2 regions of the Streptomyces sp. NPDC013455 genome follow, and region 2 is predicted to be linked to the other one. Evidence: riboswitches for the same ligand, from Rfam matches in the RefSeq annotation. Region 2 holds a riboswitch; the other holds the start of a gene.
What was found. A riboswitch is a leader RNA that binds a small molecule or an ion and turns the genes downstream of it on or off. The one in region 2 is predicted to bind thiamine pyrophosphate.
Positions count from the first base shown of each region.

Region 1 (5,479 bases), on a different contig from region 2:
GCCAGCAGCCGTGCGCAGAACTCCGTGGCGAAGTCGATACCGATGGAGCGTACCGCCGCCGGATCGTCCTTCGCTGTGAGGATCCGCTCTTTCAGGGCGTCCGGGAAGTGGGCGTTGCTGAGCTTCGGCAGCCGTTCCAGCATTTTGACGCTGGTGACGGGCAGGACCTCCGGGATCACCGGGGTGTCGCAGCCCGCGGCCGCCACGCGGTCGCGCAGCCGCAGGTAGGACTCCGGCTGGAAGAACATCTGTGTGATGGCGTAGTCGGCGCCCGCACGGCACTTGTCCACGAAGTGGGCGACGTCGGTGTCCCAGTCCGCGGAGCGCGGGTGCATCTCCGGGAACGCGGCCACGCCCACACAGAAGTCGCCCGACTCCTTGATGAGCCGGACGAGTTCGGCCGCGTAGGTCAGGCCCCTGGGGTGCGGCACCCACTCGCCCATCGGGTCGCCGGGCGGGTCGCCGCGCACGGCCAGCATGTTGCGGATGCCGGCGTCCGCGTACTGGCCGATGATGTTGCGCAGTTCCGCGATGGAGTGGTCGACCGCCGTGAGGTGGGCGACCGGGGTCAGCGTGGTGTCGGCGACGATCTGCTGGGTCTCCTTGACCGTGCCCGCCCGCGTGGAGCCGCCGGCACCGTAGGTCACGGAGACGAAGTCGGGAGCGACCGCCTCGACCCGCCGGAGCGCGCTCCACAGGTTCCGCTCGCCCTTGGGCGTCTTCGGCGCAGAGAACTCGAACGAGTACGTCGTCTTGCCGGTGGCGAGGATGTCGCGCACGGTGCGTGCGCGATCAGTCCTGGTCGATGCGGTTCCGAGGGCCATACGGGCAGGTTAGCCAGGGGTGGGCGGTCCCCCAACCAAACGTCGGAAATTTGCCCGATTTGTCGACTTCCTGTCCACCCCTTGGACAAGCTAGCCCTGGCGCAGCCGCTTCGCGAACTCCGCCGCCGCCGCGCCCGGGTCCCGCGCCTCGGTGATCGCGCGGACCACGACCACCCGGCGGGCACCGGCGTCCAGCACCTGGTCGAGATTGCCGAGGTCGATGCCGCCGATGGCGAACCAGGGGCGGTCGGTGCCGAGGCCGGCCGTGTACCGGACCAGGTCCAGGCCGGGGGCGTGGCGGCCGGGCTTGGTCGGGGTGGGCCAGCAGGGGCCGGTGCAGAAGTAGTCCACACCCTCCTGGACGGCGGCAGCGGCGGCCTCGTCCTCGGCGTGCGTGGAGCGGCCGATCAGCACCCCGTCGCCGAGGATCGCGCGGGCCGCGGGGACCGGCAGGTCGCCCTGGCCCAGATGCAGCACACCGGCGCCGGCGGCGTGGGCGACGTCCGCCCGGTCGTTGACCGCGAGCAGCCTGCCGTGCCGGGCGCAGGCGTCGGCGAAGACTTCCAGGTACTCCAGCTCCTCGGCGGCCTCCATGCCCTTGTCGCGCAGCTGCACGATGTCGACCCCGCCGGCCAGTACCGCGTCGAGGAACTCGGGCAGGTCACCCTGGCGCCTGCGGGCGTCCGTGCACAGGTACAGACGGGCGTCGGCGAGCGCGGTGCGGGCGGTGTCGGACATGGCTGGGTCCCCCCGTGGTCGGTGTCCCTGCGGTTCGGCTGGTGGCGTACGGACGTCCGGCCCGCACGCCACCTCCTGCCGCGGGTCGGCTCAGACGGCGAGCGCCTGGGCGCGGCGCTTCACCTCCGTGCCGCGATTCTCGCTCAGGGCCTGCGCGGGGGTACCGGGCAGGGTCGGGTCGGGGGTGAAGAGCCACTCGATCATCTCTTCGTCCGTGAAGCCGTCGTCCCTCAGGAGCGTCAGGGTCCCGGACAGGCCCTTGACGACCTTGTCCCCGTCGATGAAGGCGGCGGGGACGTGCAGTGCCCGGTTCTCACCACGGCGTACGGCGATGAGCTGGCCGTCCTTGACCAGCTGCCGCACACGCGTCACCTCGACGCCGAGCTGTTCGGCGATGTCGGGGAGGGTGAGCCAGTCGGGGACGAGAGCATCGATCTTTGCGTCAATCTCGGTCACGGAATCCAGCCTAGGCGCTCCGCGGCCTCGCCCGCGATCCGCCGTCGGCCGTCCGCGGCACCGTCGTGCCTGGTCGGGGCGGAGCGCACCGGCGCGGCCTCAGTCGGCCGTGGCGTCCTTCAGGGGCCGGGCCGGGTCGGTCAGGGCGTCCACGTCCATCCGCCGGCCCGCCTCGATCAGGCGGCGGCCCTGGGCCAGGTCGCGGGGGCGGCCCACCGCCAGCAGGGCCACCAGGCGGCCCTCGCGCAGCCAGCACACCGTCCAGGAGGGGCCCGCCGGATCGCCGCGCCAGACCAGGCGGTCGGCCGCGGCGTGGTGGCCGGCGTACTGCACGAACCGGCCGAACTGCTCCGACCAGAAGTACGGCACCGGGTCGTAGACCGCGGGCGTCTCGCCGAGGATGTTCGCGGCGACCGTGCGCGGGCCCTGGAGGGCGTTGTCCCAGTGGTGGACGAGGAGCCGCTCGCCGTAGCGGGCCGAGGGGAAGGAGGCGCAGTCGCCGACGGCGTACACGTCCGGCAGGGAGGTGCGCAGGTGGTCGTCGGCGAGGACGTCGCCGTGCGCGCCCAGCTCGATGCCCGAGCCCGCCAGCCAGGCGGTGGCGGGGCGGGCGCCGACACCGACCACGACGGCGCCCGCGGCCAGCCGGGTGCCGTCGGCGAGCAGCACCGCGCCGGGCTCGACGCGCTCCACACGCGCGCCGGTGCGCAGGTCCGTGCCGCTGTCGGCGTACCAGGCGGCCATCGGGGCGGCCACCTCGGCCGGCAGGGCGCCGGCGAGCGGCCGGTCGGCGGCCTCCACGACGGTCACCGCGCAGCCGGCCTCACGGGCGGCCGTGGCGAACTCGGCGCCGATCCAGCCGGCGCCCACGACCACGACGTCGTGCTGCCGGACGACCACCGGGCGCAGCCGGGCGGCGTCGTCCAGGGTGCGCAGCAGATGCACCCCGGGCACACCCTCGGTGCCGGGCAGGGTGACCGGTTCGGCGCCGGTGGCCAGCACCAGGACGTCGTAGGGGACCGGTCCGGCCTCGGTGTCCAGTTCGTGGTCGGCGGGGCGCACGCCCAGCGCCTCGCAGCCCAGTCTGAGCTCGACGCCGAGGGACTCGAAGTCCACGTCGAAGGCGGAGTTCTCGGCCTTGCCGAGCAGCACCGCCTTCGACAGCGGCGGCCGGTCGTAGGGCTGGTGCGGCTCGGCGCCGATGACGGTCACACCGCCCCGGAAGCCCTGTTCGCGCAGGGCGACCGCGGTCTGCACCCCGGCCATGCCCGCGCCGACGACGACCACGCGCGGCCCCTGTGCCGTGCCCTCTTCCGCTGTCTGCTCGCTCACCCGGTCACCATAGACAATTGACGGTCCGTCAGTCAGGGGGCGTGCTCGGTGATCTGCTCCACCACGCTCGTGCCCGAGCCCTCCCCGGACTCCCATTCCCAGGTCTCCTCCAGCCGCACCCGGCCGTCGGGCAGCTCCACGACCGCGGACACGCAGTGGCCCGAGGCGGTCGTCCCGTCGGTCTTCAGCTGCACGTACCGGAAGTCCAGCCGGTCGCCCTCGCGGGTGCCGATCAGATGCCCGCGCACGACGTCGCCGCCCGCGTACTCGGCCCAGATCTCGCCGTCCTCCTCGTGGTAGGCGAAGCGGGTGCGGGTACCGACCTGACCCGGGGCCTGGTCGGCCACCGGGGCGAGGATCAGTCCGTCGAGCGAGCGGGCCATGGAACGGGGCTCCCTTACGGGCGAGGAGGACGGCGGGCTAGGGTGGCCACCGTACAAGCACTCGCGGGAGCCCGGACGCACCGGGCTGAGAGGGAGGCTGGCGGCCTCCGACCGTACGAACCTGATCCGGGTCATGCCGGCGAAGGGAGGGGCTGGACGCCCATGTCGTCACGTACGTCCGACGTCCTCGTCATCGGGGGCGGAATCATCGGCCTGGTCACGGCCTGGCGCGCGGCGCAGCGCGGGCTCGCCACGGCCGTGGTGGACCCCGAGCCCGGGGGCGGGGCCGCGCGGGTCGCGGCCGGGATGCTGGCCGCGGTCACCGAACTGCACTACGGCGAGGAGACGCTGCTCGCCCTGAACCTGGAGTCGGCCCGCCGCTATCCCGACTTCGCGGCCGAGCTCACCGAGCTGACCGGCCACGACCTCGGCTACCGCCGCTGCGGCACCCTCGCCGTCGCGCTGGACGCCGACGACCGCGCCGGTCTGCGCGACCTGCACGCCCTCCAGCGGCGTTCGGGCCTCGACTCCCAGTGGCTGTCCGGGCGGGAGTGCCGGCACCTGGAGCCGATGCTGGCGCCGGGGGTGCGCGGCGGGCTGCGGGTGGACGGCGACCACCAGATCGACCCGCGGCGGCTCGCGGCCGCCCTGGTGGCCGCCTGCGAGCGGGCCGGCGTGGTCTTCCACCGCACCCGGGCGGAGCGGCTCGACGTGGCCGGGGACCGGGCCGCCGGGATCACCACGGCGGACGGCACCGGGCTGCGCGCGGAGCAGGTGGTGCTCGCCGCCGGCAGCCTGAGCGGGCGGCTCGCGGGGGTCCCGGGGGAAGTGCTGCCGCCGGTGCGGCCGGTCAAGGGGCAGGTGCTGCGGCTGACCGTCCCCCGCCGGTACGCGCCGTTCCTGAGCCGGACCGTACGGGCCGTGGTGCGCGGCAGCCACGTCTACCTGGTGCCCCGGGAGAACGGCGACCTGGTGGTCGGAGCCACCAGCGAGGAGCTGGGCTGGGATACGACGGTCACGGCCGGGGGCGTGTACGAACTGCTGCGCGACGCCCACGAGCTGGTGCCCGGCATCACCGAACTGCCGCTCACCGAGACCCTGGCCGGGCTGCGCCCCGGCTCCCCCGACAACGCGCCGCTGCTCGGCCCGTCCGGTCTGGCCGGGCTGCTGCTGGCCACCGGGCACCACCGCAACGGGGTACTGCTCACGCCGGTCACCGGGGACGTGCTGGCACACGCCCTGGTCACCGGTGAACTGCCCGAGGAGGCGCGTCCGTTCACCCCGCGGCGGTTCGGCGCCACGGGGCTGGAGAAGCTGGAGCAGCCCGCATGAACCCTCCCCTGACCATCTCCGTCAACGGTGAACCCCGCGACATCGCGCCGGGCACCGCGCTGGACGCGCTGGTGGAGACCCTCACCGCGGCGCCCCGCGGGGTGGCCGCCGCCGTCAACGAGACCGTCGTCCCGCGCGCGCAGTGGGCGGCCACCGCGCTCGCCGAGGGCGACCGGGTCGAAGTACTCACCGCCGTGCAGGGAGGCTGAGCCATGGCAGACGATCCCCTGGTCCTCGGCGGGCTGACCTTCTCGTCCCGCCTGATCATGGGCACGGGCGGGGCGCCCAGCCTGGAGGTGCTGGAGCGGTCGCTGGTCGCCTCCGGCACGGAGCTGACCACGGTCGCGATGCGCCGGGTGGACCCGTCCGTGCACGGCTCGGTGCTGTCGGTGCTGGACAGGCTCGGCATCCGGG
Region 1 is NZ_JBEYCX010000001.1:204,797-210,275, forward strand. Features, by position in the region: gene metF (methylenetetrahydrofolate reductase [NAD(P)H]) at 1-824, opposite strand, end outside; gene thiE (thiamine phosphate synthase) at 915-1,562, opposite strand; gene ABZ576_RS00875 (Rv2175c family DNA-binding protein) at 1,653-2,018, opposite strand; gene ABZ576_RS00880 (FAD-dependent oxidoreductase) at 2,118-3,350, opposite strand; gene ABZ576_RS00885 (hypothetical protein) at 3,383-3,733, opposite strand; TPP riboswitch at 3,787-3,898, shown strand; gene thiO (glycine oxidase ThiO) at 3,896-5,065, shown strand; gene thiS (sulfur carrier protein ThiS) at 5,062-5,274, shown strand; gene ABZ576_RS00900 (thiazole synthase) at 5,278-5,479, shown strand, end outside.
Region 1: it holds a riboswitch for thiamine pyrophosphate, as region 2 does, so the genes downstream of both, thiO (glycine oxidase ThiO) here and ABZ576_RS14060 (thiamine ABC transporter substrate-binding protein) in region 2, are expected to answer to the same signal.

Region 2 (5,479 bases):
GAGCGCCCGGTAATAGCCGAAGCCGGGCGCGTCGAGCGAGCGCCGGACGAGGACGGCGAGCGGCAGCACCAGGAGCACGGCGATGGTGGCGAGGACCGCGGCGAGCAGCGCCCACTGCCCGGCCCCGCGCGGCCGGCGCGCGGTCGTCCGGGCGTCGACCAGGCGGAGGGCGGTCTCCCGCCGCCGGACCGTCCAGGCGTGCACGGCGAGGATCGCGCCGACGGCGGCGAACTGGACGAGGGTGAGGACGGCGGCCGTGGAGAGGTCGAAGACGTCGGAGGTCTGCCGGTAGATCTCCACCTCGATGGTGGAGAAGGCCGGGCCGCCGAGGATCTGCACCACGCCGAAGGAGGTGAAGGTGAACAGGAACACCATCAGGGCGGCGGCGGCCACGGCGGGCGCGAGCGCCGGCAGGGTGACCTGCCGCCAGGCGGTCAGCCGGGAGGCGCCCAGCATCCGCGCCGCCTCCTCCTGCCGGGGGTCGAGCTGGGCCCACAGCCCGCCGACCGTGCGGACGACGACCGCGTAGTTGAAGAAGACGTGGGCCAGCAGGATCGCCCACACGGTGGTGTCGAGCCGTACCCCCCACAGCTCGTCCAGCAGGCCGCGGTGGCCGACCAGGGCCAGGAAGGCGCTGCCGGCGACGACGGTCGGCAGCACGAACGGGACGGTGACCACGGCCCGCAGCAGCTGCTTGCCGGGGAAGTCCAGACGGGCGAAGACGTGGGCGGCGGGCAGCGCCAGCAGCAGGGTGAGCGCGGTGGAGGCGAGCGCCTGCCAGGTGGTGAACCACAGCACGTGCCGGACGTCCGGCTGGGCCACGACGTCCGCGATCCGTCCCAGCCGCCAGGCGCCGTCCACCTTCAGCCCGCGCGCGACGATCGCGGCCACGGGCCAGGCGAAGAACAGCGCGAAGAACGCGACGGGCAGGGCCATCAGCCCGAGCCGCGCCGCGTTCCCCCGCCGGGTGCCGGTCACTTCAGTACGAGCGACGTCCACGACTTGACCCACTGGTCGCGGTTGGCGGCGATCTTCTCGGGCGCCAGGGTCTCGGGGTCCTCGGCGGCCGGGCCGTACTTCGTGAAGTCGGCGGGCACGGCGGCCCCCCGCGTGACCGGGTAGACGAACATGTTCAGCGGCATGTCCTGCTGGAACTCCCTGGTCAGCAGGAAGTCGATGAGCGCCTTGCCGCCCTCGGTGTTCTTCGCGTTGCTCAGCAGCCCCGCGAACTCGATCTGCCGGAAGCAGGTACCGGTGGCCACACCGGTCGGCGCGGTGCCGGGCCGCTTCTTGGCGTAGATCACCTCGGCGGGCGGGGAGGAGGCGTACGACACCACGAGGGGCCGGTCGCCGCCCGCCTTCCTGCCTTCGGAGGACCCGGAGAACTCCTGGTAGTAGGCCTGCTCCCAGCCGTCGACGACCTTGACGCCGTTGGCCTTCAGCTTCTTCCAGTAGTCCGGCCAGCCCCCGTCGCCGAACTCCGCGGCGCTGCCGAGCAGGAAGCCGAGGCCCGGGGAGGAGGTGGCCGCGTTCTCCGTGACGAGGAGGTTCTTGTACGCGGGCTTGGCGAGGTCGGCGAAGGACCGCGGCGGGGTCAGCTTGTGCTCGCTGAAGTACGCCTTGTCGTAGTTGACGCAGATGTCGCCGTAGTCGACCGGCGTGACCCGGTGCTTGTCCTTGTCGAGCTGGTAGGCGGCACCGACCGTGTCGAGGCCCTTGGCCTCGTACGGCTGGAAGAGGCCGTTGTCCAGGGCGCGGGAGAGCAGGGTGTTGTCGACGCCGAAGAGGACGTCGCCCTGCGGGTTGTCCTTGGTCAGGATCGCCTTGTTGACGGCCTGACCGGCGTCGCCGTCCTCGAGGACCCGGACCTTGTATCCGGAACGCTTCTCGAAGTCCTTCAGGACGTTCTTCGAGACGCTCCACGAGTTGTGGCTGACCAGGGTCACGGTCTTGGTGTCCGCGGAGCCCTTGGTGTCGGACGAGCCGCACCCGGTCAGCGCGGACAGCGCGACGAGGCCGGCGGCCGCGGTCGCGAGGGTCTTGGTGTGCACTGGATGTCCTCCTGGGGGTTGGCCAGGAAGAGACGCGGCCCTGCCCGGGCTCCGCCAAGGAGACCCGGGCAGGGCGCAACAGCTTGAGTGATGACCGAACTTCCTACCCAGAATGACCTGGGCGAGGTTCAGAGGGTCTGCGGCCCTGTCCGCCGCACTCTCAGCGCTGTGGCGCTCCCCTGTCGGAATATGAAGATGTGTGGACCCGGTCAGATTACCGCTCGGTGGCCGCGAGCTGACCACACGCCCCGTCGATCTCCTGGCCGCGGGTGTCCCGGACGGTGACGGGCACCCCGTGGGCCGCGATGGCCTCGACGAACGCCTTCTCGTCCTCGGGCCGCGAGGCGGTCCACTTGGAGCCGGGCGTCGGGTTCAGCGGGATGAGGTTGACGTGTACGGGCTTGCCCTTGAGCAGCCGCCCGAGCCGGTCACCGCGCCAGGCCTGGTCGTTGATGTCCCGGATCAGCGCGTACTCGATCGACAGCCGGCGGCCCGACTTCTCGGTGTACTCGAACCCGGCGTCCAGGACCTCGCGCACCTTCCACCGCGTGTTGACGGGGACGAGGGTGTCGCGCAGCTCGTCGTCGGGGGCGTGCAGGGAGATCGCCAGCCGGCACTTGAAGCCCTCGTCGGCGAACCGGTGGATGGCCGGCACAAGGCCCACCGTCGAGACGGTGATCCCGCGCTGCGAGAGGCCGAGCCCGTCCGGGGCCGGGTCGGTGAGCGCCCGGATGGCGCCGACGACCCGCTTGTAGTTGGCGAGCGGCTCGCCCATGCCCATGAAGACGATGTTGGACAGCCGAGCGGGCCCGCCGGGCACCTCGCCGTCCCGCAGCGCCCGCATCCCGTCGACGATCTGGTGGACGATCTCCGCGGTGGAGAGGTTCCGGTCCAGCCCCGCCTGCCCGGTCGCGCAGAACGGGCAGTTCATGCCGCATCCGGCCTGCGAGCTGATGCACATGGTGACGCGGTCCGGGTAGCGCATCAGCACGGACTCGACCAGCGTCCCGTCGAACAGCCGCCACAGCGTCTTGCGGGTGGTGCCCTGGTCGGTGGAGAGGTGCCGGACGACGGTCATCAGCTCCGGGAACAGCGCCTCCTGCAGCTTGGCGCGCGAACCGGCCGGGATGTCGGTCCACTGCTCCGGGTCGTGCGCGTACCGCGCGAAGTAGTGCTGCGCGAGCTGCTTGGCACGGAACGGCTTCTCACCGATCTCGGCCACAGCGTCCTTGCGCTCGGCGGGCGTGAGGTCGGCAAGATGCCGCGGCGGCTGCTTGGCACCGCGCGGCGCGACAAAGGTGAGTTCTCCGGGCTTGGGCATGGTCTTACCAGTGTCGCAGATCGACTCCGGTGGCCCAGGCCGGAGCGGGGTGGGGGCGGTCACCCGTGGGTACCGGTGGTCAGCATCGGACGGCCCAAAGTAGTACCACCACCAGACTTCGCTGGAAGATCTGCAGCCTTGTCAGCGATTGTTTGATCTCCCGGGCCGAGCCGGCGGGGTGGGTGGGGCTAGTCGTCGGTGTTGTCCGGCTGGGTGGCGTTCGCGGTTCCGCCGCGCTTCTTCGAGGCGCTGCGGGCCAGCTCGCCCGCGGTGAGGGTGACGGTCGCGACGGCGCGGGTCCAGCGCGGGCCGCCGCGCTCCGCCCACACCACGCAGACGCAGCCGCCGACTACGAGCGCCAGGACGCCGAGCAAGAGCAGAATCATGGTCCCCACCTGTGTCGTCGTACCGGAAGCCGCTGTCGTACGGGCAGACGCCGTCCACGGGTGAAAGGTTCCCTCACCAAGCCACGGGCAGGGTGCGCGGTCCGCGGATCAGGCCCCGGCGCTGGAACTCCACCTCCTCGGGCGGTACGGCCAGCCGGATGCCGGGGAAGCGGGTGAGTACGGCGCCGATCATCACCTCCGCCTCCATCCGGGCCATGACGGCGGCCAGGCAGTGGTGCGGGCCGTGGCCGAAGGCGAGGTGCGCGGCGCCCGCGCGGTCGAAGTCCAGGGTGTCGGGGTCGGGGAACACCTCGGGATCGCGGTTGGCGGCGAGGTACGCGTTGTAGACCACGTCCCCCGCCCGGATCAGCCGCCCGCCGACCCGCACGTCCTCGGTGGCGACCCGGGGGATGCCGACGCCGTTGCGGTGCGGGACGTAGCGGAACAGCTCCTCCACGGCCCGCGGCAGCAGCTCCGGCTCGCGGCGCAGCCGTTCCAGGTGGCGGGGGTGGGTGAGCAGCGCGTACATCATCGAACCGCTGTTGTTGCGGACCGCGTGGCCGCCGCTGACCTGGACGGCGGTGGCCAGGGAGATCGCCTCGTCGTCCGTGATCTCGCCCGCCTCGGCCGCCCGCGCCAGCACTCCGGCCAGGTCCTCGCGGGGTTCCTCGCGGCGGCGCCGGAGCAGCTCGGCGATGTGGGCCCGGGTGGCCCGGGCCGCCGCCGCGGCGCGCTCCCCGGACTCGGCTCCGGCGGACAGCAGCGCCTCCCCCGTCTCGGCCCACCGGTGCCAGTCCCGCTCGTCCACGCCGAGGAAGTCCCGGAGCACGGCGAGCGGGAAGGGACCGTGCAGGTGTTCCATGAGGTCGGCCGGTGCGCCGGCGCGCCGCATGCCGTCGAGCAGTGCGGCGGCCCGGCGCTCGGCGAGCGGGCGCAGGCGTTGCATGCTCCGCCCGGTGAACGCCCGGGCCACGACCCTGCGCAGCACGGTGTGCCGGGGCGGGTCGACGTACTGCACGCCCGCCGTCTGCGAGGCCACCGGCACGGGACGCATCGTGGTGACGTCGCGGCCGACCACCTCCTCCCGGGAGAAGCGCGGGTCGGAGGTGACGAAGCGGACGTCTTCGTACCGGGTCACCAGCCATGCGTGCCCGGTGCCGTACGGCAGCCTGATCCGGCTGACCGGTTCGCTGCGCAGCAGCTCGTCCAGGAGCGGGTCGGGGTCGAGCGCGGGCAGATCACCGACGGCCCAGAACCGCACGGGGGGAAGCGGCGCGGCGGCGGACCGGTCGGCCGGGAGGGCGGACCGGTCGGCCGGGGCGGCGGACCGGTCGGCCGGGGAGGCGGACCGGCCGGCCGGGGAGGCGGCTGGGTCGGCCGGGGCGGCGGACCGGCCGGCCGGGGAGGCGGCTGGGCCGGCCGGGGCGGCGGACCGGTCGGCCGGGGAGGCGGCTGGGTCGGCCGGGGCGGCGGACCGGTCGGCCGGGGAGGCGGCTGGGTCGGCCGGGGAGGCGGACCGGTCGGCCGGGGAGGCGGCTGGGTCGAGGGGCATGGGGCACGCTCCCTGCGGCGTCGGCGGCGCGGCACACGCCGTGTGTCCTGTCAGGGAGTCTGCCGCCCGCCGGCCGGGCCCGGCGATTTCTGCTGCGGCATCCGGGGCGGCGTTCCGCTGCCGGGGTCCAGGTGCCGGTGCCGGGTTCAGGTGCCGGGTTCAGGTGCGG
Region 2 is NZ_JBEYCX010000007.1:116,027-121,505, forward strand. Features, by position in the region: gene ABZ576_RS14055 (iron ABC transporter permease) at 1-936, opposite strand, end outside; gene ABZ576_RS14060 (thiamine ABC transporter substrate-binding protein) at 975-2,051, opposite strand; TPP riboswitch at 2,134-2,242, opposite strand; gene rlmN (23S rRNA (adenine(2503)-C(2))-methyltransferase RlmN) at 2,266-3,372, opposite strand; gene ABZ576_RS14070 (hypothetical protein) at 3,561-3,758, opposite strand; gene ABZ576_RS14075 (cytochrome P450) at 3,832-5,310, opposite strand.